Regions from separate parts of the Acetomicrobium mobile genome, predicted to be linked through region 2. Evidence: predicted binding sites of a transcription regulator. Region 2 holds the regulator's gene; the other holds the start of a gene.
The links. The regulator HrcA, encoded in region 2, represses chaperone genes, less so after heat shock. The targets are predictions, from matches to a motif close to TTAGCACTCNNTNNNANNGAGTGCTAA.
Positions count from the first base shown of each region.

Region 1 (16,390 bases), on a different contig from region 2:
TCTATCTCGGTATTGAATTACGCTGACAGATTGCTTCAACTCCCTTTGGGGTTATTCGTGATAGCCATATCGCAGGCGGTATTGCCGACACTTTCTAAAGTGTCATCTAATAAAGATGAATTTATCGAGATCTTTCGTGATTCGCTTCGGTTTTCCTTCTTTTTAATCTTACCCATCTCGATCATGGCAGTGATATTTTCACCCGAAGCGGTTAATTGTGTATTTTATAGAGGTGCCTTTGACGATTGGGCTTGGAGGGCCACTAGCCAGTCCTTGGCCATTTATTCCCTTGGGTTGCTGGGAATGGCGTTGACTAACGTTACATTAAGGGCAATATATGCCTGCGGCTTGCCTAAGGGTGCCATGCTCGTCACATCCTCCACGGTCGTGGTAAACTTTTTGATAAGTGCCTCTACCATGAGGTGGTTGTCGTACAGGGGTTTAGCCCTCGGCGTGGCTTGTGCTTTTACCAGCGGAGCTTTCTTAGGCATAAGCTATTTGGCGAAGGCAACCGGAAAAAGCTTAAAGATATTTAATCCCAAGTGGTGCGCTAAGTTGGCCCTTTCTGCCTGTCTATTGGTTTTGTTTTCTATAGCCTACAAATTTTTATTACCCTATCCCTTTGGGGGGAGTACAATAGCGAAGGCGCTATGGTTAATGGGTGCCGGAGTTTTAGGGGTATCGGTTTATGGTTTTGTAACTTTGTTTTGCAGATTACAAGAGTGGAAGTGGATAATACGCTCCATCAAAGGGGAAGATTAAAGTGCCTCAAAACGATGAGCATAAAGCAACAGTGCACAGATGCCTACTTGGAACAGGAGATGCTAGGGCTATTGCGGTAGAGGCAACCCAATTGGTGAAATTACTCCAAGATGTACATAATTTGTCTTTTCTGGCAACAGCTGCTCTTGGAAGATTGGTAATGGCCTCCATGATGATGGTGGCCGATCAGAAGGTAAAAAGAGCGAGAATTACCTTAAAGGTTGAAGGAGATGGCCCCTTAGGCGAAGTAGTGGCTGACGCTGAAAATCGAGGAAAAGTAAGAGGTTACGTGAAAAACCCGTGGGTTGAACTTCCTCTTTCTGAAAAGGGCAAGTGGAACGTGAGTGCTGGTGTGGGCAGCAACGGATATCTAACAGTGATAAAAGATCTTGGGCTAAAAAGACCGTTGATTTCCAAAGTTCCTTTAGTCTCAGGTGAAATTGCCGAAGATATAGCTTGCTACTATGCTAAGTCTGAGCAGATTCCAACGGCAATTGCGCTTGGAGTTTTGCAGAAACCCTCTCTGGGCGTCCTGTCGGCCGGAGGCTTAATGGTGCAACTATTGCCCGATGCCGATGAGTCTTTTGTTGGCATGCTCGAAAGATTATTAGAAAAATATGACTCCATCAGCAGGTTGGCAGAACAGGTAGGATCTTCGCAGGATATACTTGAAACAATATTTAAAGATCTGAGTAAAAAATGGCTGGGAAGTACTTCTTTTGAGTTTGGTTGCAGATGTTCAAGGAATCTCGTCAAGGCGTTGCTGCTTTCAATGCCCGAACTAGAGAGTGAACGGGATGTTTTAGAAGTCAGGTGTCATTTTTGCAATAAAGTGTATACTTTTACTCCTGAAGAGATAGAGGAGCTAAAAGGTGGTGGAAGGAGTTGAAGAAACTTTTTTTTCTCATGATAACGATTGTATTGTCCGTATTTATCGCAATAATCACCTTTGGTGCTGGCGAACTCTGCGCTGATGAATTTGAGGACTTGGCGATAAAGCGGATCACTACAATGTACCTTGAGGGCCAAGAGTTTGGAGATTTAGTATTGGGGGCAAGGGCAAGATTTGATTTCCTTTACGTCGATGACTTGCTCGTTAAGGCGTCTATAGCCTCTGGAAAGACGCCAGATTGGCTCAAATGGCACTTGGGTCATTTTGGAAGCCCCCAAGCGCGGGGTAAGGAACTATTTGTGTTGCGATATGAAACCTATAAACCATTCGATTTTGACCCTTTTAAAATAGCAGTCAACGGGATGTATTTATCAGAAAAGGAGGTTTTAACAAAGCTCACGCGAATACCAACAGGATCTTTACCCTCCGGAGCGGTTGGTGACCTTGCTTTTGTGGTTCCTAGGTCTTCGGATGGGGTATATAATATAATTTATGAAGGAAATGAAATTAGAATCGACTTGGATAAATTTAGAAATTGAGCGAATCAAGAAAGGGTGATCTTTTTGCATAAATATCGTTGTGTCAGTTGCGATGCCGAGTTCACAAGTACAACTTTCGCCCACAGCTGTCCTAGCTGCAGAGGAAAAATATTAATTCATTTGGAGGGAGAAGCACCGAGAAAAAAGTCCTGTGCCAGCGGAAGTTGTTCTTCTTGTAATGGTTGTGGCAGGTGACGTTAAATGTTGACCTTGGGCATTGAGACAAGTTGCGACGATACATCGGTCGCGTTGCTTGAAAATAACAAGAATTTACGCTGTTTTTTGGTTGCAAGTCAGTTAAAAGATCACGAGACCTTTGGTGGTGTGGTTCCCGAACTTGCCTCGCGCAAACATTTAGAAAACCTTATACCTTTGCTTTCTCAGCTCTTGGATGAATGCGAGATTAAAAATCCACCACGGGAGATACATTTGATTGCCGTCACGGATGGCCCTGGCTTAATGGGTTCGCTGCTAATTGGAACTACGGCCGCAAAGGCATTGGCTCAAGCTTGGGAGGTTCCCTTAATAGCTGTAAATCATTTGGAGGGCCACATATTTTCAAATTATCTGGCGCATGACGATTTATTGCCTCCTTTTATAACATTAATAATTTCAGGAGGTCACACAGAGCTTATCCTAGTAAGATCCTTCGGAGATTACAAGTTGCTTGGGGCTACCAGGGATGATGCGGTGGGCGAAGCCTTCGATAAGGTAGCACGTTTGTTGGGTTTGGGTTATCCGGGAGGACCGATGATAGAAAAAATGGCAGGAAAGGGAGATCCCTTTGCCATACCGTTGCCCGTCCCAATGGCCAATAGCCCTAGCATCGAGTTTAGTTTCAGCGGTTTAAAGACAGCCGTACTTTGGGCTTTAAAGAGAAATCCGAATTTGAGGGTGGAAGATGTGTGCGCCTCCTTCCAGCACGCAGCTATCGAGGCTTTGCTACGAAAGGTGGATTTGGCTGTAAAAATAACTGGAATAAGCAAAGTTGCTATCTCAGGTGGTGTTGCTGCTAATACTTGGCTTCGGGAAAAAATAAAAGAAAAGTCTTGGCATGCCTATCTTCCGCCAATAGAGCTGTGTACCGATAATGCCGCTATGATTGCCGCGGCTGGCTACAATGCTTATAAGAGAGGAGAAAGGTCGCCGCTGTCCTTCGTACCCGATCCTTCCAAATCTTTGGCGTGAAAACCCCAGAAAAATAAAGAAAATACGACATATCTGCCTCTATTTAGCAGTAAGTTGGCATAAATGCCTTTATTTCTACTTGTAATAAATAGAGGGAGGACCTTAATATATTTATCGGTTTGTTAGCACTGATTGGCAGTGAGTGCTAACAAACCGATAAACGTGATTATCATTCATTTTAGCAAGGAGGGATGTTAAATGCAGCTTAAGCCTCTAGGAGATCGAGTAGTTATTAAGGTTCTAACCCAAGAAGAAAAGACCAAGGGTGGAATAGTACTGCCAGACACAGCTAAGGAAAAACCACAAGAAGGAGAAGTAGTCGCGGTAGGAAGTGGCAGGGTGTTGGAGAATGGTCAGAAGTTGCCCCTTGAAGTAAAAGTCGGGGAAAGGGTAATTTTTAGCAAGTATGCCGGAACAGAAGTAAAGATAGAGGACGAAGAATACCTTATTTTGAGCGAACGTGATATCTTGGCTGTGGTTATGAAATAACTGAAAAATGCCTGATGATCAACCTGAAGCTATAAAGGAGGGAATTTATAATGCCGAAAATACTGAAGTTCGAGGAAGAAGCTCGCAGGGCATTAGAGCGAGGCATAAATAAAGTTGCCGACACGGTGGGTATAACATTGGGGCCCAAAGGGCGAAATGTGGTATTGGAGAAGAAATTTGGCTCCCCCACGATTACCAATGATGGTGTTACCATCGCCAAGGAAATAGAACTGGAAGAGCCCTTTGAAAACATGGGAGCACAGCTTTTAAAAGAGGTAGCTTCAAAGACCAACGATATTGCTGGTGACGGAACGACAACTGCCACGGTGCTTGCTAGAGCCATGATACGTCATGGCATGAAAAACGTTGCTGCTGGAGCCAACGGCATGTTGATGCGAAGGGGCATCGAAATGGCAGTAGACGTAGTTGTAGATGAATTGAGGAAGATGGCAATACCTGTCAAGGATAGATCCAAGATCGCCCAGGTGGCGGCTATTTCTGCCAATGACAAAGGAATTGGTGAACTGATCGCTGAAGCGATGTCCAAGGTGGGAGAAGATGGTGTTATCACGGTTGAAGATAGTCAGTCCGTGGGTACCACTTTGGAGATGGTCGAAGGGCTTCAATTCGACAAAGGGTATATCAGCCCCTACATGATTACCGATCCAGAGCGAATGGAGGCCTCCTTTGAAGATGCATACATCCTGATTCATGACGGAAAAATCAGCAATGTAAAAGATCTGCTTCCCATATTGGAAAAGGTCGTTCAAACCGGAAAACCGCTTTTGATCATTTCTGAGGACGTAGAAGGCGAGGCTTTGGCGACTTTGGTGGTCAACAAATTGCGCGGAATCTTGCAAGTTTGTGCTGTTAAGGCGCCCGGATTCGGCGATAGAAGGAAAGCCATGCTGCAGGATATCGCTATAGTGACTGGTGGTCAAGTCATTAGCGAAGAGCTGGGAATTAAGCTTGAAAACGCTGATCTTTCCATGCTTGGTCACGCCAAAAAGGTGCGCGTTACGAAAGAGGAAACCACAATAGTTGAAGGAGCAGGCGACAGCGAGGCTATAAGGAAACGTGCTGCTCAAATTAAAGCGGAGCTGGAAGAAGCTACATCCGAATACGACAAAGAAAAACTTCAAGAAAGGCTTGCTAAACTAGTAGGTGGCGTAGCTGTTATCCAGGTGGGCGCGGCTACTGAGACCGAACAAAAGGAGCTGAAGCATCGTATAGAAGATGCCTTGAGTGCGACCAGAGCCGCCGTAGAAGAGGGTATCGTAGCGGGTGGCGGAGTTGCATTGCTAAATTGCGTCCCTGCACTGGAGTCCTTCATCGAAACTTTGAATGGGGATGAGAAGATTGGGGCTCAGGTAGTGTTGAATGCCCTCGCTGAACCCCTGCACTTAATAGCTAAAAATGCCGGATTTCAGGGAGACGTGGTTGTGGAAAAGGTACGAAGCTTGCCCAAGGGGCAGGGCTTAGATGCGGTTACTGGCGAGTATGTCGACATGATCGAAGAAGGCATAATAGACCCTCTGAAGGTTACTCGTAGCGCCCTACAAAATGCCGGCTCGATCGCGGCCATGGTGCTCACGACGGAAGTCTTGGTGGCCGAAAAACCGGAGAAAAAAGAAGCTCCAAGGATGCCTGAAATGCCGGAGTATGATTAATACGCGTGCCAATATAAAAAACCGCGTTGATTATAAAGGGCTATGGCTTAAGTGCCATAGCCCTTTATAATTTATAATAGTGATAGATAAAACGGGACGAGAAAGAGGGAACGAGAGCCATGGAAATGCAAAATAGCTTACGGCGTATTTTGGAATTGCTAGAAAATGGGAAAATTGACGTAGATACGGCCATGGAGAATTTATCTTTATTACCCTACGAAGATCTCGGAGATGTCAAATTAGATTGGCATCGATCTATAAGGCGAGGAATCGGTGAAATTATATATACTCCTGGCAAGTCTGACGAACAATTGATAAAGATAGCACAAAGCATTGCCAGGAACCGCTCAAATGCTATCTTTAGCCGTATATCAATGGATAAGCATGAGTTATTGAAGGGCTATATTTCAAATATAGAATATCGCAAGGATTCCAGGTTGTCCCTGTGTCGCTTTGAGCCTCCTCAAAAACGGGGCGAAGTTGCCGTAATCGCTGCTGGGAGCTCTGATAAGCCGGTAGCTGAGGAAGCGGCTGATGTTGCGGAATTTGCAGGTTGTCAGGTGAAGAGATTTTGTGATGTTGGCGTAGCTGGCATACATCGATTATTTCCTCTGCTTCCAGATATTAGAAAGTCGCGCGCGATAGTGGTAGTCGCTGGTATGGAGGGTGCTCTTCCGAGCGTCGTGGCTGGTTTAGTTTCGTCCATTGTCATTGCCGTTCCAACCTCTGTTGGTTATGGTGCAAGTTTTGGCGGACTTGCAGCTTTACTTTCCATGCTCAATGCCTGCAGTGGCGGAGTGGTAGTAGTAAACATCGATAATGGTGTCGGAGCGGGCTTAGCAGCTGCATTAGTGGCGTCAAAATGAAATATACCAGAAGGACTAAAAGAAGGGGACGCAGAATATCCCCTCGAAGGAATATTGCTATAGGCAAACTGGAGCTTAACCCTAGGGGCTTTGGTTTTGTCCGTCCCAGGGATAAGAGGTTGCCCGATATTTATATAGCCGAAGAAGATATGGGCGGTGCCATCCATGGAGACGAAGTTAAGATAGTTATAAGTAAAAACTATCAGAAAAATAGGTTATATGGCAAGGTAAAAAAAGTACTGTCAAGGGGTATCACTGAGATCGTAGGCATAACGAGGTGTCGAAACGGTGTCCCGCTATTGTTTCCCTTAGATCGACGATATAATTTTATTCTCACTTTGGATGATGGCGAGGCTTTGAAGGATGGGGCTGTTGTCGTCGTTGCGATAAAAAAATATCCCCAGTTCCCATTTCCCGGAGAAGGCAAGGTGCTAAGAGTTTTAGGCGATGAGGATGATCCCCAAGTCCGAGTGCTAGCTTTGATGGAAGAATATAAAATTAAATCCAATTTCCCGAAAGATGTGCTCGCAGAGGCTGAAGCTTTAAAAAACACCTCTCCTCTTCGCCGTTTTCCCGGTGAAAGGAAAGATTTTAGAAATAAATTCACTCTTACCATAGATCCTTCGGATGCCAAGGATTTTGACGATGCCCTTTCTATTGAAGAGATTGATGAAGGCTGGCGTTTAGGAGTTCACATAGCGGATGTATCGGAATATGTTCGACCCGATAGCTACATTGACATGGAGGCCAAAGAAAGGAGTTTTTCGGTTTATTTGGTTGATAGGGTAATTCCAATGCTGCCTCCCCAGCTTTCTTCTGACCTATGTAGCTTAATTGAGAACGAGGACAGGTTGTGTCTTACAGTTGAAATGGTGTTAGATCGCAGAGGAGACCTTCTGAAATATGAAATTTTACCAAGCGTGATACGTGTCCGCAAGCGGCTGACCTACGAGGAAGTCCAAGAAGTTTTAGATGGTAAAAAGACCTTGGGAAGAGAGGCTGATAAGGTCTTAAGTCACCTTGCAATTCTGTCTAATATGCTATACAAAAAAAGGAAAAAAGCGGGAATGATAGAGTTCGATTTTCCGGAGACGAAGGTGGAACTTGATGAGAAAGGGACGCCAATCGATATAAGAGCCATTGAGCGTACATTTGCCCATCGCATCATCGAACACATCATGATACTTGCCAATAGCGTAATAGCGGAATATATAATTAGTAATAGTGCATTAACAATCTATAGAGTTCATGAAAAACCAGACGTGGAGAAAGTAATGCAGCTTAAAAAAACTCTTTCTTCCATTGGAGTGAAAACAAAGAAAATAAGTCCATCAAACAAGGCTATAAATCGCCTGCTAAAAGGAGTTGAAGGGCTACCATGCAAGAGATTGGTCCATACTCTAGTTTTGCGTTCCTTGCCCAGGGCACGTTACGATCCCAGGTGTTTGGGGCATTTTGGGTTAGCTCTGAAATATTATTTACACTTTACTTCACCCATAAGAAGGTATCCCGATTTAGTTGTTCATAGGATAGTGCACACCTTGATTCAAAAGAATCGGGAGGCACCGGGTGCCTTTAGCGTCCAAGAGCTTTCGAACCTTTCGGCCTACATCAGCGCAATGGAAGAAAAGACGGAAGAAGCGGAGAGGATCTCCATTAAGATTAAAATTGCTGAATATATGGAGAGTAAAGTGGGGGAGATTTTCGATGGCGTCATATCTTGGGTGACCCCGAGAGGGATGTTCGTCGAGCTTGATAATGCGGCGGAGGGGTTCGTCGCTGTGGAAAGCCTTGAACCTTATGACCAATTTTTTTACGACGAAGACGGTCTTTGTTTGAGGGGACGCAAGGGCAAGGTTTTTCGCTTAGGTGACGTTGTAAGGGTGCGGTTGACATACGTCGATAAGGTTTCAAACTTGATATACTTTCAGTTGTTCCTTGGCAAGGAGTGATGAGCATGAAAGATTCTTTCGTTCATAAATCGCCTCAAGGGGGATATTTGCCATTTTTGCTGGTCTTTGCCTTATTGGCTTTACTTGGCATCTTTATAACTATGCCGATAATTCGTCCTTTGATGTGGGCTGTCATCTTTTCTTTTATTTCATATCCATTGAACGAAATATTGCATAAAAAAGTGTTTCGGGGTAAACACAGAAACTTATCGTCCCTTGTTTCTACCACCTGTGTCGTTTTGCTGCTTTGTGTCCCCATGGGGTTTATCGGGATATCTTTAGCAAAGGAGGCTATAAAGTTTATCTCCAGTTTATCCGATAACCTTGAATCCATACAGCAAGTTTTGATTTCAGCATGGTCTGGTTTGGTAAAGAAACTACCCGATCACTTAATACGATATGCTGGAATTAAAGAGGACCCCGCCTTTTTACAAGATTTAATACATCGTGCGGTTAGCTACTTGGCTTCGTCGTTAGGGGATTTTTCCAGAGGTTTATTGGGCAACGCTTTCAAGATGTGCTATCAGTTATTTGTGATCTCTGTTTCTACTTTTTATTTGCTGCGGGATGGTCATGTAGTGTTAGAATTTTTGAATGATGTATTGCCTTTGCCCAAAGAAGAAAGAGCGGCGCTTTTTGATAGTGCTACCAGGATGATGAAGTCCGTCGTGATTGGCACCACTCTAACAGCGGGAATTCAGGCGTGTTTGGGCGTAGCTGGTTGGGTATTTGTTGGGCTTCCAGCTCCCATCTTGGCCGGTGTGTTTCTTTTTATATGTGCCATGATTCCATTTGTAGGCACTCCCTTCGTCCTCATCCCGGGCGCCTTGTATCTTTTTTTAATTGGAAACGTAAAAGAAAGCTTGATATTGGCCTTCTGGGCTGTCTTGGTTGTTAGCACGATTGACAATTTAATTCGGCCTCTCTTTATATCCGAAGGCAGCAAAGTTCATTTTCTTCTGGTCTTTTTGGGTGTGATCGGTGGAATAAGCGTTTGGGGTTTCCTTGGCGTTTTTTTAGGGCCAATAGTTTTGTCTTTGTTCGTATTTTTCCTTGACTGTTACAGGAGGATTTGGAGGGCTAAACGAGAGTACTCGGATTAGTTTTTGGAGGTGAGGACCATGCCCTATATGGTCTCAGTTTGTGGCCATAAAAGCAGTGGCAAGACAACGTTATGTAAAAGATTGATCGAAATTCTAAGCGGAAGCTTAGGTTTAGATGTGGGATATATAAAACATTGTCACGATAGCGTAATTTCATCTGAAAACACTGATAGTGGTCTCATCGCTAGAGCAGGAATAAAGGTCCTACTGTGGGGAGCAGATGGAATTAGGGCCGAGGTTTTAAAACAAGATTTTACATTGCGCGATATAGAAAGAATCTTCTTCCCACAACAGGACATCGTCCTTGTCGAAGGTGGCAAATCGTTGCCTCTTCCTAAAATATGGGTTGGAGGGAAGTACCCCTCTGCCGATGTAAAGGGTATTTTTGCCGTTTTCGATGGCCCGGAAAACTTGTTTCCAAAGTTACCTCATTTTCAACCCTGCGAGGAAGAGAAGCTTGCTGAATGGATTTTACAAAGAATGGGGAGAAAAAGGGAACATGTGGTTCTCTATGTGGGTGGACAGAAGATTGGATTGAACGATTTCACAATGGACTTCATAGCAGGTACTGTTAAAGGGATGACGAGTTCCTTAAAGGGCATAGAAGGAAAAAGTAAGGATGTTGTTTTGGTAATAAAAGAGCAAGAAAGATAAAATAGAAAGGGATCTTCGGCGTTTTTGTTATTTTCGTTGAAATACTTGCTATATAATTGTATTATGAGATCTTGCGAGTCTCAAAGCATTCTTTTGCAAATGATCGATGACTATTGACCTTGCAAAAATGGTCCATCCTGCCTATAATTAGGAGCGCTTTGATCGAATATCTAATGCGCCCGCCTTCAGATAAAGGCGGGCTTGAAATTATCGTAAATGGGGGGATCTTTTTATGAACGGGTACGCGTTGTGGATTTCAGCAGGCGCAGGTATAATAGCATTATTATATGCTATATTAATAACTAATCATATCGATAATTACAAGGTCGATCATGAACGTATTAATTATCTTTCCAACATCATTCAAAGGGGAGCCATGGCCTTTCTTTATAGGGAATATAGGGCTCTCGTTCCTTTTGTCATTGTTGTATCTTGCTTGCTTGCTTGGAAGTTGGGAGTCCCCCTCGCCGTATCATTTTTATTGGGGGCTTTCTGTAGCGGCATTTCGGGCTTTCTTGGAATGAAGGTCGCGACGCGAGCCAACGGTAAGACCGCTTTTGCTGCAATGAGCGGAATGAATCAGGCTTTAAAGATTGCTTTTTGGGGCGGTTCTGTCATGGGGATGACAGTGGTTGGCGTTGGAGTTTTGGGTATAGTAATTGCCTATATATTATATAAAGATCCAAATATAATAACAGCTTTTGGCTTTGGCGCCAGTTCCATAGCGCTATTCGCGCGCGTGGGAGGCGGCATATACACGAAGGCAGCTGACGTTGGTGCCGATCTGGTGGGCAAAGTGGAAGCTGGGATACCTGAAGACGACCCTCGGAATCCCGCTGTTATCGCCGATAACGTAGGCGATAACGTAGGCGATATAGCAGGAATGGGTGCCGATCTTTTTGAATCCTATGTTAATTCGATCATAGCAGCCATGGCGATAGGAGCGGCTCTCTTTGGAGGAAAGGGAATAACCTTCCCCATGTTACTTGCGGCTGTTGGTATTCTTGCATCTCTAATAGGTACATTTTTCGTGCGCATCAAAGAAAAAGGGGATCCTCAATTAGCGCTAAGGAAAGGCACTTTTGCGACTGGCATTTTGATGATCGTCGGTTCTTTCTTGCTAACGCGGTTCATGTTTGCTGACTTAGCTTTGTTTTGGTCTGTCTTGGCGGGGGTAATTTGTGGGGTAGCAATAGGCTATATTACGGAAGTATACACCTCCTCTTTTTATAGTTCAGTGAAGGAAATTGCCAATGCATCCATCACGGGGTATGCGACTAACATCTTAACAGGGATAGCTGTTGGCATGAAATCCACCATGTGGCCGGTGTTGCTCATATGTGCAGCTATTTTTGTTGCTGTACAATCCGGAGGCCTATACGGCATCGCTTGCTCTGCAGTAGGCATGTTGGCCATCACGGGAATGACCTTGAGCGTAGACGCCTACGGACCAATAGCAGACAATGCTGGTGGTATATCTGAAATGAGTCATTTGCCTGCGGAAGTAAGAAAGATTACCGATAGGCTGGATGCCGTTGGTAACACGACGGCTGCCGTAGGCAAGGGCCTTGCCATAGGTTCAGCAGCGTTAACTGCTATAGCGCTTTTTTCTGCATATGCCAGTGCTGTTGGGCTCAAGATCATTGATCTAATGGATGCACGCGTGTTAATTGGGCTCTTTGTCGGCGGCATGTTGCCATTCGTTTTTTGCTCCAGGGCAATTCAGGCCGTTGGCAGGGCCGCTCAAAGCATGATCGAAGAAGTTCGCCGTCAGTTTAAGGAGATGCCTGGCATTATGGAGGGAACGCAAGAACCTGATTATGAGCGTTGCGTCGATATATCCACCAAGGCCGCTCTCAAAGAAATGATTGTGCCCGGAATGATGGCCATACTATCCCCGGTAATCGTTGGGTTGGTGCTGGGAGCCCCTGCTTTAGGCGGGCTACTCGCCGGTTCCATCGTCACAGGGGTGATGTTGGCAATATTTATGGCAAACGCCGGGGGTGCTTGGGATAACGCGAAAAAATATATAGAAGAAGGAAACTTAGGAGGAAAAGGAACGCCTCCGCATGCTGCCGCTGTTGTTGGCGACACTGTTGGAGATCCTTTCAAGGACACGGCTGGTCCCAGCCTTAATATATTGATTAAATTAATGTCAATCATAGCTTTGGTCATGGCACCTTTGTTAATGTAGTGCGATATGCTGCTATCTATTCATATCTAATATCATAAAAATTTCTTGTAGTTAAGGGCTATTTTTCGGGAGGGCTGATGTCTAACCCCTCCCTTTTCAGTTTTTGGAGGGATAACCCTTGGATAAAACTCAAATAGATGAAATAAAAAGAAGAGTAGATATCCTGGAGGTAGTTGGAGATTATGTAGAGCTACATAAATCTGGCAAAGGTTATAGGGCCCTGTGCCCTTTTCATAGCGAGAAAACACCGTCCTTCTATGTGATGCCTGATAGGCAGTTTTACCATTGCTTTGGCTGTGGTAAAGGAGGAGATGTTATATCTTTCGTCATGGACGTAGAAGGATTTAGTTTCACCGAGGCCATCGAATTGCTTGCAAAGAGAGCCGGTGTGAAGGTTGAAAAAAGAGCCAGAAAAGATAGCTATCCTAATTTTAGCGATGTCTTGGAAAAGGCCCTCAAAATATATCGTGACTACCTTGAAAGTCCCGCAGGCGAAATAGCAAGGAGATACTTAGTACAAAGGAACTTGCCCAAAGAATGGTGGCCTTATTTTGAAATTGGTTGGGCTCCACCAGCGTGGGATTACCTGTGGCGTTCTCTTTCAAGGATGGGTATATCATCTAAGATTGCCGTTGAGTGTGGTTTGGTGGTTGAGGGTCCGCGAGGCATATATGATAGGTTTAGAGGCAGAATAATTTTTCCCATAAGAGACGTTACTGGACGTCTAGTAGGATTTGGAGGTCGGTCAATTTCGGGCGAAGGTGCTAAATATATAAATACTCCAGAGAGCCCGGTGTTTCATAAAGGTTCTTGTTTGTATTTACTTAATTTGTCCAAAAACGACATGCGCAATAAGGGGCGTGCAATTCTGGTTGAGGGTTATATGGATGCTATAAGGCTACACATGGCAGGATTTCACGAAACCGTGGCGTCGCTTGGAACAGCTTTGACGGAAAATCAGGGCGAGTTGTTAAGGCGATATGCAAGGTCTTGTTATGTCTGTTACGATGCTGATACTGCAGGGCAGGAAGCAGCAATAAGGGGTATGTATTTGTTGCAGTCGTTGGGCTTGCAAGTGAGGGTAGTAGCGTTGCCAGCCAATGTGGATCCCGATGAGTTTTTGCAGAAAGAGGGAAGCAACGCCTTCGAGGACCTTTTGAGCAAGAGCCTCCCCCTTCCTTTGTACCACCTTGAGATAAGAGAAGAGTTTTTGAAGGATCTAAATGTTCGAAAAAAAGTGATTGAGGAGTTGCTCGAGGGTTTTTCAAGGATTCCTTTGCCGGATTTAGCTCCTTTTATGTCTCAGATTGCAGCAGCGCTTGAGATTCCCAGATATGCGCTTGAGGCTATGTTGTTAGATTTCAAAGCAAATATGAAAAGGGGAACAGAGAAAAAAGGGAAACGTGGCGACTTCAGCGTATATATAAATAGACAAAAGCAACAAAAACAAAAGAAACACGTAACTGACGCACAAGAAGCAGCGTTGTTTTCGCTTTTGTGGAATGATCCTGCAAAGAGACGGGGCTTAGATGAAGAGCACATATTTCCTTTAATAAAGGATGTGCGATTAAAAAATCTAATAGCGGCGTTATTAAATGGCGAATCCCCGGAAGAGCTGGAGGAGCGTTGGCTAAAATCAGGGGATCGATTTCCATTGGAAGCCCTAGCGCTAGGTAATGCCTTTTGCCAGCAGTTTGACGAGGGAGTGGATATTTTTGACGTAATCTCAAGCTCCCTTAAGACTAAAGCCATGAAATCGAGATATAACGTTCTTTATTCCAAAATGTTGAAAGGCGAGGCAACCCGCGAAGAAATTGAGGAGATGCAGAAAATAGCTTCCGCATTAAAAGGGGGACGGGAAGACAAATGACTGCAGCAGAAAGAAAAAAATTAAATTATGATAAAAACGGCAATAAGAATGCGAATGCAAGAAACTCTAATGATGATGACGAGGAAAAAGAACATAACGAGCCCATTGAGGACCAGGAAGATCTGGACTTCGAAGAAATGGAATCCCAGGAGATAGCAGAGCTTATCGAAAACATTCGCGAGCTTTTACAAGAGGGACGTCAAAAAGGGTTCATCACATACGATGACCTAGAAAAATATTTGCCACAAGAGGCTTTAAGCGAAGCGGAGATAATGGATAGTGTATATTCTAACCTTCTGGAGTTGGGCATAGATGTTCGTGACGAAGAAAAAATACAGGAACTTCAACAGGCCGAATTACTGCCGCAGGCAGACTTAAGCGAACTTACTGAATTAGAAAGCGTTTCAATTGCCGATCCGGTGAGGATGTATTTGCGAGAGATAGGGAAAATCCCTTTGCTTACTAAGGAGGAAGAAGTTGAGCTTGCAAAAAGAGTAGAGGCCGGAGACGAGGAAGCAAAGAAAAAGTTAATCGAAGCAAATTTGCGTCTTGTCGTAAGCATTGCTAAGAAATACATTGGAAGAGGACTTTCTTTCCTAGATTTGATTCAAGAGGGTAATTTGGGTTTGATACGTGCCGTTGAGAAGTTCGATTACAGGAAGGGATTTAAGTTTAGCACCTACGCTACGTGGTGGATAAGACAAGCGATTACAAGGGCTATAGCCGATCAGGCACGTACCATTAGGATACCTGTTCATATGGTCGAGACCATCAATAAACTTATTCGGGTTTCCAGGCAATTGGTTCAACAATTGGGAAGAGAACCAACCGTAGAGGAAATCGCTCAAGCGCTAGAATTGCTGCCGGAGAAAGTAGAAGATATTCAAAGAATAGCTCAAGAACCAGTTTCCCTTGAAACTCCTATTGGCGAAGAGGAAGACAGTCAGCTTGGCGATTTTATAGAAGACAAGGATTCACCCAATCCCGAGGAAGCCACTGCCGGTCAATTGTTGCGCGAGCAATTGGAAGAGATGCTCGGGGAGTTAACGGAAAGAGAGCGAGAGGTGTTGCGTTTGCGATTTGGCTTGGAGGATGGGCGCGCCCATACCTTGGAGGAGGTTGGCAAGCGCTTTAACGTGACTAGAGAAAGGATTAGACAAATTGAGGCAAAAGCCCTTCGCAAGTTGCGCCATCCGAGCAGGAGCAAGCGTTTGCGGGATTATTTGGAATGACGATTGCGGTTAGATGATGGCGCAAATCGCTGTAATTTTGGAAGAGGCAGAATTATATGATCTTGCGTCGAGCTGCTAATATCTTTAATAACAATGGAGGTGAAATTAGTGTTTGAAAGTGTTGCGAAAACTTTATTAAAAGAATGCGAAGGAAGATCGATGCTAATGTCCTTTTACATCGATTGTGACAGGAGTCGTAGATCCGTCAAGGAAATTTCGATTGATCTGAAGAACCTTCAAAAAAAGGCCATTGAAGAGGAAGCTCTTTTTTGCGGAGAGAGCGATTGTAAACAATATAGTGAAAAAATCACTTCTATTTTAAACAGGCTCAACGAGGAACTGGTTCACGGAGGCTTAGGTGAGGCCAAGGGTATCGCTTGCTTTGTTGATCTGCAGGGCGATTATTATCGATTTGTAGAACTTCCAACTCCAGTAAAAAATCAGGTGAAGTTCTCGGATCATCCCTTCTTGGCGCCACTCATAGAAACTCTATGCCCTCACAAGCTTACCCTCGTGGCAGTTGTAGAGGCAAGGAGAGCAAATTTCTTCCGAGTGTATGCAAGTACTGTAGACAAACTTTTGACCTTAGAGGAAGACGTGCCTCCTAAAGTAAAATCGGCTGGTTGGTATGGCCTTGAAGAGACTCGGATTAAAAGGCATGTGGAGAATCACGTTAAAAACCATCTTAAAAATGTAGCAGCTACTCTTAGGGCACTCTACGAAGATGAAGATTATTCCTTGATATTAGTTGGGGGAAACTCAAATTATGCCCTCGTTGTAGCAGACCTCATCAAGGAGATCGTAACTAACATTCCTGTCGATGTCTTAGCAGAATTAGGCATAACTGATCAACCCCATGTAGTCGTGGAGGCTGTGACGTCTTATGCCTTAAAGTCCTTTGTGGTAGAGAGCTCAAAGCTAGTTGAAGAGATAATAACCGAATACGAGAAAGGTGGACTGGCAGTTGCTGGGCTCAGGG
Region 1 covers NZ_CALETC010000017.1:15,629-32,018, forward strand. Annotated here, with positions in the region: gene murJ (murein biosynthesis integral membrane protein MurJ) at 1-762, shown strand, start outside; gene hslO (Hsp33 family molecular chaperone HslO) at 764-1,651, shown strand; gene Q7P41_RS00490 (hypothetical protein) at 1,648-2,193, shown strand; gene tsaD (tRNA (adenosine(37)-N6)-threonylcarbamoyltransferase complex transferase subunit TsaD) at 2,395-3,381, shown strand; gene groES (co-chaperone GroES) at 3,580-3,870, shown strand; gene groL (chaperonin GroEL) at 3,921-5,540, shown strand; gene larB (nickel pincer cofactor biosynthesis protein LarB) at 5,660-6,406, shown strand; gene rnr (ribonuclease R) at 6,403-8,358, shown strand; gene Q7P41_RS00520 (AI-2E family transporter) at 8,364-9,461, shown strand; gene Q7P41_RS00525 (molybdopterin-guanine dinucleotide biosynthesis protein B) at 9,480-10,115, shown strand; gene Q7P41_RS00530 (sodium-translocating pyrophosphatase) at 10,348-12,309, shown strand; gene dnaG (DNA primase) at 12,428-14,179, shown strand; gene rpoD (RNA polymerase sigma factor RpoD) at 14,176-15,411, shown strand; gene Q7P41_RS00545 (hypothetical protein) at 15,520-16,390, shown strand, end outside.
Region 1: the regulator HrcA is predicted to act here: its motif matches at 3,504-3,530, upstream of groES (co-chaperone GroES).

Region 2 (16,390 bases):
TTTTCTAAAAGATTAACTTACGCTAAAGCTTTTGCTGCTCCAAGGTTTACCCTTAAGAGATTCTCCTTCAATTAGTTCGATGAAGCGGGCGTGGCACTTCGGACACTTCATCACAGGGGGGACGTCTTCTACCTCAAATTCGTGCTTGCAAACGAGGCAACGAAATTTTCTCATGATGACACCTCCCATCTTGCCTTTGCCTATATTATACACAATTTTGGCCATTCGTGTTTTATAAAAATAACGAGAATACTATTACAAAGAGCAAAGAAGGGATCATGTTGAATACCTTAAAATGTTTTATATTTAGTAGGGAAAGGCCGAGCCCAAGAAGCAAAATCCCTCCAACCGCCGTTATATCATCTATTAGCGTGTTTGATATGAAGTCGTTAAGGCAAATGGTTCCTAAGGTGATTCCCCCTTGATACAGCAAAAGGGGAATTGCAGAAAAAAGCACCCCGACCCCTAAAGTTGAAGCTAGTGCGATCGAAGAGACTAAATCCATCATGGACTTGATCAATAACAACTTGGGTGGTTTGCCGATTCCTTCCTCAAAAGCGCCCAAGATGGCCATCGATCCCATGCAAAAAAGTAAAAAAGCAGTTAAAAAACCCTCTACCAAGTGGTCTTCGCCGAATTGGAATCCACGATTTATCATATTGGTTCTTAAGCCTTTTAGTCCATTTTGCAACCTTTCTTCCAGTTCTAGTGCTTCCCCAACTATTGCGCCTAGGAGCACGCTCAACATCATGATTAAAATGTTTTTTCCCTGCATGGTCATCTGCACACCCAGTGTTAATATGAACAATCCTATGACTTGAAAGGCAACCATTGTAATTCTTTCAGGTATTCTTCTTTTTATTATCAGGCCAATGGTGCTGCCCAAAACAATAGCTAAGGCATTTATTATGGATCCTGCCGCAGGTATATTGTTTATAAGGTCATACATTTTTATACCCCCTGTTAATGAAAAACATATACAGGAGATTTTACCTTCAACCAGAAGAATATTCCACCCGCAGCATTAGATTTGAAACATGTTTTCAGCTTGAGCAAACGTTACAAGGCTGTAGCTCGGAAAATTTAACGGGTCTGATTTAATGAAAAGAAAGGGTATAATTTGTCATATGTACTAGGCAGTTCAAAATGTGCGAATGCTTCGCTTATGATTTTCTTATAAGTGGAAGGGTGTGGTCTTTTTGAGAAAAGTAAGATACGACATATCCCTTTGGTCTGATTTCGATATATATTTATTTAAACAAGGAAACCACTTTAACTTGTACAAAGTGATGGGTTCTCACCTCGTAGAAGCAGATGGAGAAAAGGGCGTTTACTTCGCGGTATGGGCGCCAAATGCCAGTTCGGTTTCCGTAATGGGAGATTTTAATGATTGGTCGAAGGAGACGTATTATTTAAGGGTAAGAAGTGACGGTTCAGGAATTTGGGAGGGTTTTATTCCCGGTTTACAGGAAGGCGCTCGTTACAAATACCATATTTCATCTCAGTATAATAACTATAAGGTGGACAAAGGTGATCCCTATGCGTTTTTTTGGGAAAAGCCTCCTAAAACCGCCTCCATTGTTCACGATCTTTCTTACCAATGGAACGACGAGCGGTGGATGAAAAATAGGACGTCACGCAACTCTCTAAAATCGCCCATTTCTATATATGAGGTACACCTAGGATCTTGGCGACGCGTTCCCGAAGACAGCAATAGATGGCTAACTTATAAAGAATTGGCCCATTATTTACCAGAATACGTAAAAAAAATGGGATTTACCCACGTTGAGTTTTTGCCGGTGATGGAACATCCCTTTTACGGCTCTTGGGGATACCAGATCACTGGATATTTCGCTCCGACCAGCAGGTACGGCACACCCCAAGATTTCATGTATTTGATTGACAGGCTTCATCAAGCGGGAATTGGAGTCATTTTGGATTGGGTGCCTTCCCATTTTCCAAACGATGAGCATGGGTTGGTCTACTTTGACGGGACGCATCTTTACGAACATGCCGATCCTAGAAAAGGATTTCATCCCGATTGGAAAAGCTGCGTTTTTAACTATGGCAGATACGAGGTCAGGGCCTTTCTCATAAGCAATGCCAGATTTTGGTTTGAGAAATATCATATTGATGGCATAAGAGTGGACGCTGTGGCCTCCATGCTATATCTCGATTATTCTAGAAAAGAGGGGGAGTGGATTCCAAATGAATATGGTGGGAGAGAAAACCTGGAGGCCATATCTTTTTTGAAGCGATTGAACGAAGTTATTTATATGGATTTCCACGATATTCAGACCATTGCCGAGGAATCAACCGCGTGGCCAATGGTAACTCGTCCTACCTATATCGGCGGACTTGGTTTTGGCATGAAATGGAACATGGGGTGGATGCACGATACTTTGTATTATATGTCGCTTGACCCTATATACCGAAAGTATCACCATGATCAGCTGACCTTTAGCATATGGTATGCTTTTAGTGAAAATTTTGTACTTCCTTTGTCTCATGACGAGGTGGTACACGGCAAGGGCTCGCTCATTTCAAAGATGCCAGGCGATCAATGGCAAAAATTTGCGAACCTGCGCCTGCTTTATGGGTACATGTTTACTCATCCCGGAAAGAAGTTATTGTTTATGGGAGGAGAATTTGGGCAGTGGTCTGAATGGAACCATGAAAGCAGCATTGATTGGCATTTGCTTGCGTACCCCTTTCACCAGGGGGTTCAACGATGGATACATGATCTCAATGTATTGTATTTCAGTGAACCGGTTTTTCACGAGTACGATCACGAACCTAATGGCTTTGAGTGGTCCAACTTTTCTGATTGGCAGCAAAGCGTAATCTGTTATCTTCGAAAGGGGGTAAAGGAAAAGGATCTTTTCTTAATTGTATGTAACTTTACTCCCCTTCCCCGCTTCGATTACAGGGTTGGCGTGCCAAGGACTGGTTTTTGGAAGGAGGTATTAAATAGCGACGCCATTGATTATGGAGGAAGTGGCTTGGGTAATTTGGGCGGGGCGGTGTCCATGCCCACTCCTTTTCAAAGGTGGCAATATTCCTTATCCTTAACACTTCCACCTTTGGGAATTTTGGTATTCAAACATGAAGGCTAAATTTACAATAATTAATTATTATTCGTTGAAGAGAGGGTATGAAGGTGGAACGTTACGTGTGTATTCATGGTCATTTTTATCAACCGCCACGAGAAAATCCGTGGCTTGAGTTTGTGGAGCGTCAAGAATCCGCCCATCCCTATCACGATTGGAACGAAAAAATTGCCGTTGAGTGCTATGCTCCCAACGCCGCTTCGAGAATATTGAACGGTGACAGGCGTATCATCGCAATTGTAAATAATTACTCTAAGATTAGCTTTAATTTCGGCCCGACGCTTCTTGGTTGGATGGAAAAGGAATTTTCTTGGGTTTATGAGTCTCTACTGGAAGCCGACCGGATCTCGATGAAAAACTTTGGTGGGCACGGATCGGCAATAGCACAGGCATACAATCATATCATCATGCCCTTGTCAAGTTATCGTGATAAGTGGACACAAGTTTATTGGGGAATTAGAGACTTCGAAAAGCGGTTTAATCGTTTTCCCGAGGGCATGTGGTTGCCAGAAACTGCGGTTGACTTGGAAACTCTTGAAGTTCTTGCTGAACAGAATATTAAATTTACCATACTAGCACCACATCAGGCAAAGCGCGTTAGACCTCTTAGGGGCGGGGGATGGAAGGAAGTGACAGCCGCAACTTTGGATACAAAAAAAGCTTATTTGTGCCGTCTTCCTTCCGGCAGAGATATTTCGTTGTTTTTTTACGATGGACCCATTTCGCAAGATGTGGCCTTTGGTGGACTTTTGAGCGACGGAGAGCTTTATGCGCAAAGGCTACTGGGCGCTTTCAGGCAGGACGATGGTTTCCCGCAACTGGTCAATATCGCAACGGATGGGGAAACTTACGGCCACCATCACCGTTTTGGAGATATGGCTCTTGCGTACTGCATATATTTCTTAGAGTCCAAAAACCTGGCAAGGATTACGGTTTATGGTGAGTATTTGGAAAAGTTCCCCCCTAAAGATGAGGTGCAAATAGCGGAAAACACCTCTTGGAGTTGTGTCCATGGCATAGAAAGATGGCGTAGCAACTGTGGATGTAACACCGGAGTGAATCCGGAGTGGACACAGGAGTGGAGAAGACCTCTTAGAGGGGCAGTAAAACTACTGAGCGAAAGAGCAACGGTAATTTATGAAGACTATGCCTCAAAGCTTTTAAAGGAGCCCTTGCGCGCAAGGGATGATTATGTAAGCGTGATATTGGATCGCACCCCCAAGAACGTTGAAGACTTTTTTCATCGCAACGCCAAGAAGGATCTTTCAAAGGACGAAAAGGTCATCGCCTTGAAGTTGCTTGAGATGTCAAGAAACGCCATGTTGATGTTTACCAGTTGTGGCTGGTTTTTTGATGATATTTCGGGTCTGGAAGCCACGCAGATTATGACTTATGCTGCGCGCGTCGTTCAATTGGCAAGAGAAGTTAGCGGTAGGGATTTAGAAACGGATTTCCTCGCACTGCTTGAGAAAGCTAAAAGCAACGATCCGGTAATGAAAAACGGCAAGCGGATATACGAGAAAATTGTGTCCCCCAAGGTTTTGGATCTCCTCAGAGTTGGCGCCCATGGTGTGATGGCATCCATGTTACTAAACGGAAGGGTTAAGGAGAGCGTTTATTGCTATGAAGTTGAGAATGTGGATTTGAAAACTTTTGGATTGAGAAAATTTGTTCTACACTTGGGAAAGGTTCACGTATCTTCTTCAATTACTTGGGAAGAAGATCTTTTGTGGTTTGCCTCTTGTTATCTTAGTGGATTGCAGCTTTTTTGCAGTGTGATCGAACATCTGGGCGAGGCATCGTATGCTTTAATGTTGAGAGAGCTGGAAACTGCCTTTGAAGATCAAGATGTTCCTGAGATAGTTAGAAAGATGGATAAGCATTTCGAAGGCAGGATTTTCTCCTTAAAGCATCTCTTTCGAGATGAGCAGTATAAGATTGTCAATAACTTGATTGAAGATGCTCTAGATGTGGTCATGGTGGCTTATGAAGAGACATTCAATGCAAACTATTCTACAATGAAAGTGCTCCGGGAGTTGAAAATCCCCCTTCCAAGGGCCTTTCGTGCCACGGTTGATGTCACATTGAGTGGCAAGCTAGATGAAATTTTAAAGAATCCGGATATTGACGTCGAAGATTTGGAGTGGATATGCAGGGAAATAAAGGATTGGAATGTATTGATTGACGAAAGCCAAATTAGCAAGATAGCATGTGATAAAGTCAACTCACTATTGGAAAGTTTTAAAGTTCGGGAAGGGGATTTAAGTTTATTGCTCAAGGCTGGAAGGATCATAGAACTTTTATCGCAGATTGATGTAAAGTTAGATCTATGGAAGGCGCAAAACATATATTATGATATCGTTACTAACTACTTGGGGCAAAACAAAACTATCGAAAGCGAAGCTCGCGATGTAATGAAACATCTTGGCTTACAGTTAGGCGTAGAGGTTCAGGTTTAATGTCTGACAGCTAGCGTTTAACGAGTGCTAATTACAAGGATAAGCTAAGTCAAAGGCCCTTTGAACCAAAATCGCTACCAGGTTATCTTGAATTCCTTTTTTAAATTTAGCATCTTAGCGATATTATCGACATTTTCGCCCTGAGCAAGCTGGGTAAGGGTGCCTATCGTCTTTTGCGTCCGTTCGTTTTCAAAAATTCCTTTAGATTGAGCAAAGGTTATAGCAAGTGGTATGAGTTGTTGGTATAGTTCCGCCACTGGCGTGAAAGTTAGTCCCTTACTTGTAAGTGTTATAGTGAATATGTTTGACAAAGACGTCTCATCTCCATCAGGCTCACAAGATATAAAAAGGAACACCCCTTCAGGAAGTGGTAATTGCAAGATTGCCCTAGACCACTCGTTGCGTCGTGATTTGCCGCTAGCAACTTCTATGATTTTCTTCTCCTGTATGTAGGCTATCCATACTTGCATCAACTCTGCGGGATTGTCTGGCTTTGCGAAGCTTAATCTCCACAAAAAACACCGGGAGCCTTTATTTACTTTTGTACTGATCATTTCTTGCTGCGTCAAAACATATCCTTCTATGGATTTGATTTGATGCGAACCAGCCGGTGTACCCAAATAGGCTTGAGAGATTGTGCCATCCTTTTCTTCCATCACGAGGTAAATGGGACATTTCTTTGCAGTAACAATAGACATAGCTGAAGCTATCCTGCTCGTTAAGAGCAAAAGGATTAATGAAAATACGAGCTTGTCACAGAAAAAGCGTCTTTTCATGGGTAAATCCTCCCATCACATCATAGGTTTGTTATCCTGATTACTGAAGAAGCATCAATATTTTTGTATAGATCTTCTATGGTGACACCTAGTAAGGGGTGCCGCCATTTAGGACATATCTGGAGCAAGGGCATAATCACAAAGGGCCTTTTATGAAGTTGTGGATGAGGTATGACGAGCTCATCGTTACTGAGCACTAAATCATCGATGAACAAGATGTCTAAATCAATTTCACGTGGTCCCCAACGCTCGCGCGGCTTTCTCCCGATTCTTGCCTCGATCTTTTTGAAGCACCTCAATATCTCCTCTGGCTTTCCATCGTACTCTGCCAGAAGGCAGGCATTTAAGAAATATGGTTGTTCTTCAACTCCGAGAGGCGGAGTCTCAAAGACATCGCTTCGATCTTTTACAAGAAAGCCACAATTTTTAAGCAACTCTACGGCTTGGCGCAGATTGTTTAAGCGATCCCCTAGATTGCTGCCTAATCCGACACCTATTGTCCACATTTCAATCAAACCCTTTGAATGGCGGATATCATATCCACGATGTGCCTATTTTCCAAGACATCATGGACTCGAAGTATTTCGATATTATTTAGTGCACAATAGGCAGAAATGGCTAACGTTCCGTAGAGCGCCTCTTCAGGGCCTTTGCGTCTCAATACTTTGTATATCGTGCCCTTCCTCGAGTGGCCTATTAAAATAGGCCTCTCGAGCGATCTAAATTCCTGAATATGCTTTAATATGAGCAAATTGTGCTCATCGGTTTTTCCAAATCCCAGCCCAGGGTCCAATATGATTTGATCTCGTCTTATGCCATGTTCAACTGCAAGTTCCATTTTCTCTTTCAGGAAATCTTTGATCTCCCTTATGACGTCATCATATCTTGGATCTTTTTGCATATCCTTGGGTGTACCTTTAATGTGCATTATTATTATGGGAACTCCGAAGCTTGCCACCATGTTGGCCATATTGGCGTCAAAGGATAAGCCCGATATGTCATTTATTATATCTGCTCCAACTTCCAGTGCAGCCTTTCCAACCGTGGACTTATAAGTATCGACTGATATGACGGCCTCGGGCAAAGCATTTCTTAACGCTTTAAGAGCCGGTATAAGTCTTCCAATTTCCTCTTCTAATGGAACGGGGTCTGCGCCAGGTCTTGTGGATTCAGCTCCAACGTCTAAAATGTCCGCTCCTTCTTCGATCATTTTTTTTGCCCTTTCAACGAGCAGGGTCATATCGGGTATTCTGCTTTGTGGAAAAAAAGAATCGCTGGTTAGATTTAAAACCCCCATTATTAACGGCTTCTCGCCGAGTACCAGCTTTCGTTCTCTTGGCAAGTCTAAAGCAATCATTAAAATCTAACTCCTTTGTCTTTAAGTGAAGTTTTTCATTTTAATTATATTTTATTATTTATAGTACTACTTATAACTTATACCCACTCGCTTGTAAAACTTTTTAAATGCTTTGTTTGATTGAGCAGGGTCAAGCAGTATCCTCTATTTTCGTCGTGCATTATTATGCTATAGGATGCAGTATCTACGTGTATCCGCCAAAAATAGGGGTCAGCTATCTGAAGGCAAGCGGCTATTAGGGGCTTTATGACAGCACGATGACTTACTATTACAAGAGCCTTTCCTTTATATTTTTGCACGATGAATTCCAGGGTCGAAAAAGCACGTCTTTGCACATCGGGTATGCTCTCCGCGTTAGGCAACCTTAATCGTTCGGGGGAATTTATCCATAAGGCCCATTCTTCGGGATATTCCTGCATTATGTCCGCTTTTTTGCGGCCCTCCCAGGGACCCAATGAGATGTTGGTAAAACCCTGCAAAGGGGTTATTGAGACTCCCCCGTTTCTCTGGGAAATTATTTGAGCCGTATGAAACGCTCTTTTAAGCGGGCTGGTGAAGATGGAGTCTATCGGGCCCAGGCTTGCAATTTCTTCTGCTAAGCATTGAGCCTGTTTGATGCCGTTTTCATTTAAGGGGAAGTCGCTGCGACCTCGAAATAAGCCCTCTATGTTGCCATGACATTCCCCATGTCTAACCAATAAAATTTTAGTTGACTCCACGCGGTTCGACATTAAGTCATCCCCCCAGCTTAATGGATTTTGCCTGAACCATTGTACACCTAAGTTCGAAGAAAAACGCATAGATCGTATTGTTTAATTACGGGTCTTGAACACGCCAAAGCTTTTAATAAATACATACATGAAGTACCCTCGTAAAAAGATGGCTCTTTTGACCTGTCTTGACAATCCCCATGTAAAGTTGATAATCTATTTTGCGAGCGATTAGCACCCGAAGGAGGTAAGTGCTAATTAGGCGTTCTTGCTCTAGGGGGTGGAAAAAGTGTCAACGGAGTTAACGGAACGACAGTTGGATATACTGTATTCCATAGTGCATGAATATATAAGGACAGGAGAACCTGTAGGTTCGAGGACAATATCTAAAAAGTACCTTACGCACAGAAGCGCGGCGACCATTCGCAACGAAATGGCAGATCTGGAGGAAGCGGGATACTTATGCCAACCCTACACGTCAGCGGGGCGCATCCCAACGTCCAAGGCATATAGAGTTTATGTGGATATGATATTGCAAAAAAGGTCATTACTGACACCCTCAGTAGCCAGAGAAAAGCTGGAAGCATTGAAGGAAGAAAAGAGAAGCATAGAAAAAATGTTGTCCTATTTAACCCAGCTTTTAGGCAGCATAACTCACTATATCTCTGTCGCAGGCATAACCGTCTTGAGCGACGCAACGTTAAACAGGTTAGATTTAGTTAAAGTGGATAGCTTTCACGTGCTGTTACTGATAATACTAGAAGGCGGTTTTGTGCACCATGACGTTATAAGGACTGAGCAAGAAATAACGCAAGAAGAGCTAGATGATTTGAGTTCTTATCTCAACTGTATAATATCGGGCCGCTCTTGGTTCGAGGCCCGCGATGTCATTAGAGAAAAGATGCTTAGAGAACTCATCCATTACGCTGAAATATGTCTTCAAACGCTGGATGAAGTGGATCTCGTTTTGAAAAAGTCTCGTTATAGATTTTTTACGGGTGGTACTAGTAACATATTGCTGTTGCCAGACTTCAGGGACATGGAAAAATTGCGCTCCTTGCTGGTTTTGCTCGAAAATGAGGAAGAATTTGCAAGAATCTTGGAAGCCTGTGCCACTGAGGAGCCCATAAGCGTAATTATCGGCGATGAAAACCCCGTGGAAGCCATGAGAGATTGCTCTCTGGTGCTTGCGAGTACCGAAAATGGCGTTAAAAAGACCATACTCGGGGTAATAGGTCCAGTTAGAATGGATTATGAAAGGACAATCGGAGTGCTCGAGATGTTGTGCGAACACCTGTTGGATTAGATTCTCTATGAGGGAGGAGTTTGAAGTTGCCTGATAAAGATTTAAATGCAGGACTGAAGGAAGGGCTTGAAGAGTTGGCAGAGGACAGCGAAGTCGACAAAAATCGAGTCCTGGATTTTTGCAAGGCGAAAGATATCGAGGAGCTTATTAATGAGAAAGAGACTCTAGAAAAGGAGCTATCCAATCTGAAGGAGCAATATAATGCTTTGTACAACGAAGCTGCGAGGGTAAAGGCTGATTTTTATAATTATAAAAGAAGAATGGAATCCAATATTGAGAAACAAAAAAACTCGACCATTGCAGAAATTATATTAAATTTACTGCCGATAATAGATAATTTTGAACGCGCCTTAAATTGCGAGGCTGAAAGGGAATCCGCCTTTTACAAGGGAACATGCATGATTTACCGGGATTTTTTAAACGTCTTGGCTAAATTCGGTGTAACTCCTATAAAGGCGATTGGCGAACCCTTTGACCCCCTGTTTCACGAAGCCGTTGCGGTACAAACTGTTTCTGATATTGACAGCGATGGAAAGGTCGTTCAAGAGGTGCAAAAAGGGTACACTTTAAACGGAGAAGTTATCAGGCCTGCAAGGGTAATAGTAGGTAAATTGAACGAAGAAACCGATAAAGAGGTGGGTAAGGATGAGTAAAGTAGTGGGAATTGACTTTGGAACAACCAACAGCGTCGTTGCTGTGAAAGAAGGAGATAATGTTGTAGTGATACCGAATGCTGAAGGAAGTAGACTAACTCCTTCGGTGGTAGCCTTCACAAAAGACGGAGAGCGCTTGGTGGGTCAACTGGCTAAGAGGCAGGCTATCATTAACCCTGAGCGCACTGTCCTCTCTATAAAGAGAAAAATGGGAAGCGACTACAAGGTCAAAATAGACGAAAGAGAGTATACTCCTCAGGAAATTGCAGCCATGATCTTGCAAAAGTTAAAAAACGACGCCGAAGATTATTTAGGTGAAGAGATAAAACAAGCAGTCATAACCGTTCCAGCCTATTTTACCGATGCCCAGAGACAAGCCACGAAGGACGCAGGTAAAATAGCAGGGCTAGAGGTCCTTAGGATAATTAACGAGCCTACAGCTGCCTGTTTGGCTTACGGAACTGAAAAGGGCGGAGAATTTAAGGTTTTAGTTTTTGATTTAGGGGGAGGCACCTTCGACGTGTCTATATTAGACATAGGAGAAGGTGTATATGAGGTTATGGCTACAAGTGGCGATAATCATTTAGGTGGCGATGATTGGGATCAGCGCCTTGTAGATTGGATGATCGAGGAATTCAGGCGCCGCGAGGGCATTGATTTGGGAAGAGATAAAATGGCTGTACAGAGGTTGCGTGAGGCCGCGGAGAAGGCGAAGATTGAGCTATCCTCCATGTCCGAGACCATGATATCCTTGCCTTTCATTACAGCCGATCAAAATGGGCCCAAACATCTCGAGCTTGAAATAACCAGGGCAAAATTTGAGGAGATGACAGCGGACTTACTGGAAAGGGTCGTAGGTCCGGTTCAGAGGGCCTTATCAGACGCCGGATTAACTTACGCCGAAGTGGATAAGATCCTATTAGTTGGCGGGGCAACGCGCATGCCAATGGTGCAACGCAAAATTAAGGAGTTGTTGGGCAAGGAGCCAACAAAAGGAATAAATCCGGATGAATGCGTTGCCGTTGGAGCGGCCATTCAGGCAGCCATCTTGTCAGGGGAGCATAAGGATATAGTTTTGGTCGACGTTACGCCGCTTTCCCTGGGAGTAGAGACATTGGGTGGTGTGTTCACCAAGATAATAGAAAGAAATACAGCCATCCCCGTATCGAAAAGCCAGATTTTTACCACAGCTGTCGACAATCAAACGCGAGTTGAGATACACGTCTTACAGGGCGAAAGGCCAATGGCGTCAGATAACGTCTCTTTGGGGAGGTTTTTCCTAGATGGCATACCTCCAGCACCGCGCGGTGTGCCTCAAATTGAGGTCACCTTCAATATCGATGTGAACGGCATCTTAAACGTGACGGCCAAAGACCTGGCTACGGGCAAAGCACAGCAGATCACGATTCAATCCTCCAGGCTATCGGAAGAAGAAATTGAACGTATGCGCAGGGAGGCCGAAGCGAATGAAGAAGCCGACAAGAGAAAGAGAGAGCTGGCCGATGCCAGAAACGAGGCCGACAGCGCCGTATATAACGCTGAGAAGTTGTTGCGCGACTTGGGTGACAAAGTGACTCAGGACGAAAAAAGCAAGGTGCAATCAAAGATAGAGGCGGTCAAGCAAGCTTTGAGCAAGGATGACGTGCTGGCGATTAAATCTGCTTGCGAAGATCTGACGAAGGATTTAAACGAATTGGCTGTCAGGCTGTATTCTCAAGCTGCTCAAGAGAAGGCAGGGGTTGGAAGTGCTGGAACTTCCGAAGCAGGGAAGTCTCAAGAAAATCCGAGTGAGGGTCCCACGGTTGATGCTGAGTACAAAGATCGCGGAGAGGCATAAGAGGTGACCGAAATTGCCAGGCCCCGCTAGCGGAAAAGATTATTATGAAATATTGGGCGTAAGGCGGGATGCCTCACAGGAAGAGATAAAAAAAGCATACAGGAAGTTGGTGCGTCAGTACCATCCCGACGCCAACCCCGGTAACAAAGAAGCTGAAGAAAAATTCAAGCTTATAAACGAAGCTTACGAGGTCTTAAGCGACCCTCAAAAAAAGGCCCAATATGACCAATTCGGCTTTGCGGGCGACGTTCCTCCCTCCTATGGCGGCGAAAGCGCCTGGGATTTTGGTGGTTTTGGGGACCTTTTTGGCGATCTCTTTGGTGACTTCTTTGGAGGATTTGGCCCCAGAAGGGAAGTTAGGACGCCACAAAGAGGATTGGATTTAGAGATGCCCCTAATCGTCACCTTAATGGAAGCCGCTTATGGTGCCACCAAAGTTGTGCACATACCCAAGTGGGAAAAGTGCACGACTTGTGGTGGTAGTGGAGCAGCACCTGGGACCTCGCCTGTACGCTGTTCCCTTTGCGGAGGGAAGGGCCAGGTGGAGACGAGGTCGAAGACGCCCTTTGGTGAATTCGTTACGGTTCGCACTTGCTCTAGTTGCGGAGGGGCGGGTTATGTCATCAATGACCCTTGCAAAGACTGCGGAGGTCGAGGAAGGACCAGGGTAAAGCGCAAGATAGAAGTTAACATACCCCCTGGAGCAGATACAGGAACTCGCCTTAGGATACGAGGCGAAGGCGAAGAGGGCAAAAACGGCGGACCGCCAGGGGACCTGTTTTTGGTCATAGAGGTAGAAGAGGACCCCGTCTTTCAAAGACGAGGCGATGATCTTCATGTGACGGTCGATGTGCCCTTTCCGGTGGCGGTCTTGGGAGGCAAGGTAAAGGTACCCACGCTAGAAGGAGAAGAGGAGTTAGAATTAAGCCCAGGAACTCAAGCGGGTTCCATCAAGAAGCTCAGAGGTTTAGGCATGCCACGACAGAGGGGCAGTGGGCGCGGGGACCTGATAGTTCACATAAATATCGCTGTTCCACGTAATTTGACTGACAAGCAAAGGGCCTTGATTGAGGCCCTTGCCTTGGAAATGGACGTGCCTGTCAAGTCATCTGGACTGATCGAAAAACTAAAGGGATTGTTTGCTTAAAAATTGCATGATACAAGGAAATGCGCAGAACTGTAATTTAATGGTCGATGGTTCGCTTCTATGAATAACAAGTTTTACTAGAATAATGAATGTTGATTTTTGTCCAAGGGGGGCTGAGGCTCCCCTTAATGTTTCTCGAACGAGAACGAGCGTTAGGGGTGGTGTGGGGCATATGAAGGACGAAGTTTATTGGTGGTATATTATTTTAGAGTCAAAACAGGGGTCAGAAGAAATTCTCTATCATGTTGCTCAAGCATCAAATAGCATTGGAGCCGAAACATTAGAGGCCAAAGATTACTTGAGGACAAAATTGTATTACCGTTCGGATTTGGACTTGGAAGAATGCATTGAAAAGGCTTCGTCATTAATAAAGGGGTTCGTAAACGTTCGTATCCACGATGCTGGCAAAGAGGAATGGCGACCGTGGTTAAAAATGCATAAGGAGGCCTTTCCCCCGCTCTTGGTGGGGGATCGCTTGGTGGTGTTAGCGCCATGGCATAAACACAAGGTGCCCCTCGGGCGGATACCCATATACATCGAGCCAGGTAGCGCTTTTGGCACGGGATACCATGCCAGCACGCAAATAGCTTTGAGGTTGCTTGAAAAGTATTTAAAACCGGGAGACAAAGTTTTAGATGTAGGCACTGGCTCTGGTATACTTTCCATAGCAGCCCTCAAGCTTGGAGCTGCAAAAGTAATCGCCAGAGACATAGATCCCGCGGTAAAAGAGGAAGTTGAGAAAAATGCCCTTTTAAACGATGTAACTACCGGATTGATTCTTGAGATTGCGGATGGAACAAGAGGTTTCAATGAAGTTGTGGACTGCATAGTTTCGAATATATTGTATGAACCCTTGATCGCTATGCTGGATTCATTTAAAAAGATACTGGTTAAAGGCGGGTTTATGATAATGTCCGGTTTGTTACTAAAGGAACGCGAATGCTTCGTTGAAGCAGTGAAAAGGGCTAAATTTTCGATTGCAGAAGAACTTGAAGAGGAGGACTGGTGGGGTGTCGTTGCCTCGCACGAGGTTAGATAAGGCCGAGAGGCTTTCTAGCGACGTATGGGTTTTGGATACCAGGGAGTCTCACCATTTGATGCACGTAAGGCGATGTCGCATCGGAGATGAAGTTGAAGGCCTTCTTGAGGGCAGAAAGCTTTTGCTTGTCATTGAAGGATATAAAGATGGCAGGGTCATCGCAAGGGAGATCGATAAGCTCCCCCTGAGCCGAATAAAAATTCGAACGACGCTTTTAGTTGCGCTTGTGAAATCTAATGCCTTTGAAGACATGTTAAGCCATGTTACGGAACTGGGTGTAAGCGAAATTATACCCCTCTTGGCCGAACGATGTATCGTTAAATTAAAGGGAGATATCAAACGTAAAGAGGCAAGATGGGAAAGGATCATCGATGAGGCTACAAAGGTCAGTGGCATAAGCAGCCATCCGGTTTTGCACGAACCTTCGAGGATTTCCGATTTGGAAGCAGAGATGTTGCCTCCACTTCGCTTATTTGGTGCTTTAACTGATAATGCGAGACCCTTGGGTCAGATTAGAATAGTTGGCCAAAAAGATGTAGCATTTGCCGTTGGCCCTGAGGGCGATTGGACGGAGGAGGAAATGTCTTTGTTTTTAAAAGCGGACTTTATTCCCGTTTCGCTGGGACCAAATATATTGCGGACAAATACTGCGGCGGTAGCGGGATTGTCCTATATAATCTTGAGTGCCGAGGGTGTTTCATCTTGCGATCATTAGAGGACGTAAAGGTAAGAATTAAATGTTTAGGATGTCGTACTAACATCTACGAAGCCGAAGCTATAGCAGACTCCTTCAGGAATGAGGGAGCCATCATTGCTAACGGCGATGAATTTGACGTTGGCGTGCTGGTGAGCTGTGCGGTAACAAAGACGGCGGAGAAAAAGTGCAGGCAGGCATTGCGGCGCATGCAAAGGAAATCCCCTCAAGCAATTACGGTTTTATGTGGTTGTTATGTGCAGGGAAGACCCGATGAAGATCTGCTTCACTTGGGCGCAGACCTTTACGTAGGAAATAGATTAAAGGCCGAGCTGACGAACATTGTAGCTAACATGATTAAAGGAAGGATAAAAAAGCCTTTAATTTTAAAAACGGATGTACTGCACGATGAAAGGTGGGATTCCCTGAGGCTATCAAAAGTTAGCTTTCATACAAGATCTTTCGTTAAGGTACAGGACGGATGCGATTCCTTTTGTTCTTATTGCATAGTGCCTTTTTTGAGAGGACGTCCTATCAGCAGGGATATGCAAGAGGTTATCGATGAAGTCGAACGTCTAGTTAGCCAAGGGTGCAAAGAAGTCGTGTTGACGGGGGTGCATCTTGGGCTTTATGGCAGCGGGTGTGATTTTGACCTTGGAGACTTGGTTAAATCGCTTGCCAAAATAAAGGGGTTGAAAAGGCTGCGCTTTGGTTCGATAGAACCTCTGGCCCTGGATGACAAATTACTGCGCCTTTTAGCGGAAAGCGAGATCTTCTGCCGTCACCTCCATATTCCTCTTCAAAGTGGCGATGATGGTATTCTTGGTCTCATGAGGAGGGGTTATAAAGCCAAGGACTTCGCGAACATCATTGAAAATGTGCGATGTTATCTTGGAGATGATGTACACGTAAGTACCGATATCATAGTGGGGTTTCCGGGAGAAAGCGAAAGGGCTTTTGAAAACACTTTGACTTTAATCGATAATTTAGGAATAGGGAGGGTTCATGTCTTTCCTTTTTCACCTCGCAAGGGAACGAAGGCTTACTCCATGCCCGAAAGGCTAGACAAGCGCGAGCTCGAGTCAAGAATGGACAGGGCAATTAATCTTGGAAGGAAACTTTTACAAAGGTTTGCTCGTAGGTGGGTGGGACAAAGCATTGAAATCTTGGTTGAACATTGTGATGGGGCAAGAGTTAAAGGTCTTTCGAGGCATTACCTGGAAGTGGAGGCTGACATAGATCGAAGGTCAAAAGAGCCGCGAGGATGTCTTGAAGGGCAAATTGTGGGTCTTGAACGTCAAA
Region 2 covers NZ_CALETC010000235.1:1,172-17,561, reverse strand. Annotated here, with positions in the region: gene Q7P41_RS08980 (hydrogenase expression protein HypA/HybF) at 13-174, opposite strand; gene Q7P41_RS08975 (DUF554 domain-containing protein) at 233-949, opposite strand; gene glgB (1,4-alpha-glucan branching protein GlgB) at 1,200-3,116, shown strand; gene Q7P41_RS08965 (DUF3536 domain-containing protein) at 3,161-5,569, shown strand; gene Q7P41_RS08960 (hypothetical protein) at 5,644-6,345, opposite strand; gene folK (2-amino-4-hydroxy-6-hydroxymethyldihydropteridine diphosphokinase) at 6,366-6,851, opposite strand; gene folP (dihydropteroate synthase) at 6,857-7,702, opposite strand; gene Q7P41_RS08945 (histidine phosphatase family protein) at 7,780-8,433, opposite strand; gene hrcA (heat-inducible transcriptional repressor HrcA) at 8,702-9,718, shown strand; gene Q7P41_RS08935 (nucleotide exchange factor GrpE) at 9,745-10,371, shown strand; gene dnaK (molecular chaperone DnaK) at 10,364-12,208, shown strand; gene dnaJ (molecular chaperone DnaJ) at 12,222-13,355, shown strand; gene Q7P41_RS08920 (50S ribosomal protein L11 methyltransferase) at 13,528-14,394, shown strand; gene Q7P41_RS08915 (16S rRNA (uracil(1498)-N(3))-methyltransferase) at 14,366-15,109, shown strand; gene mtaB (tRNA (N(6)-L-threonylcarbamoyladenosine(37)-C(2))-methylthiotransferase MtaB) at 15,097-16,390, shown strand, end outside.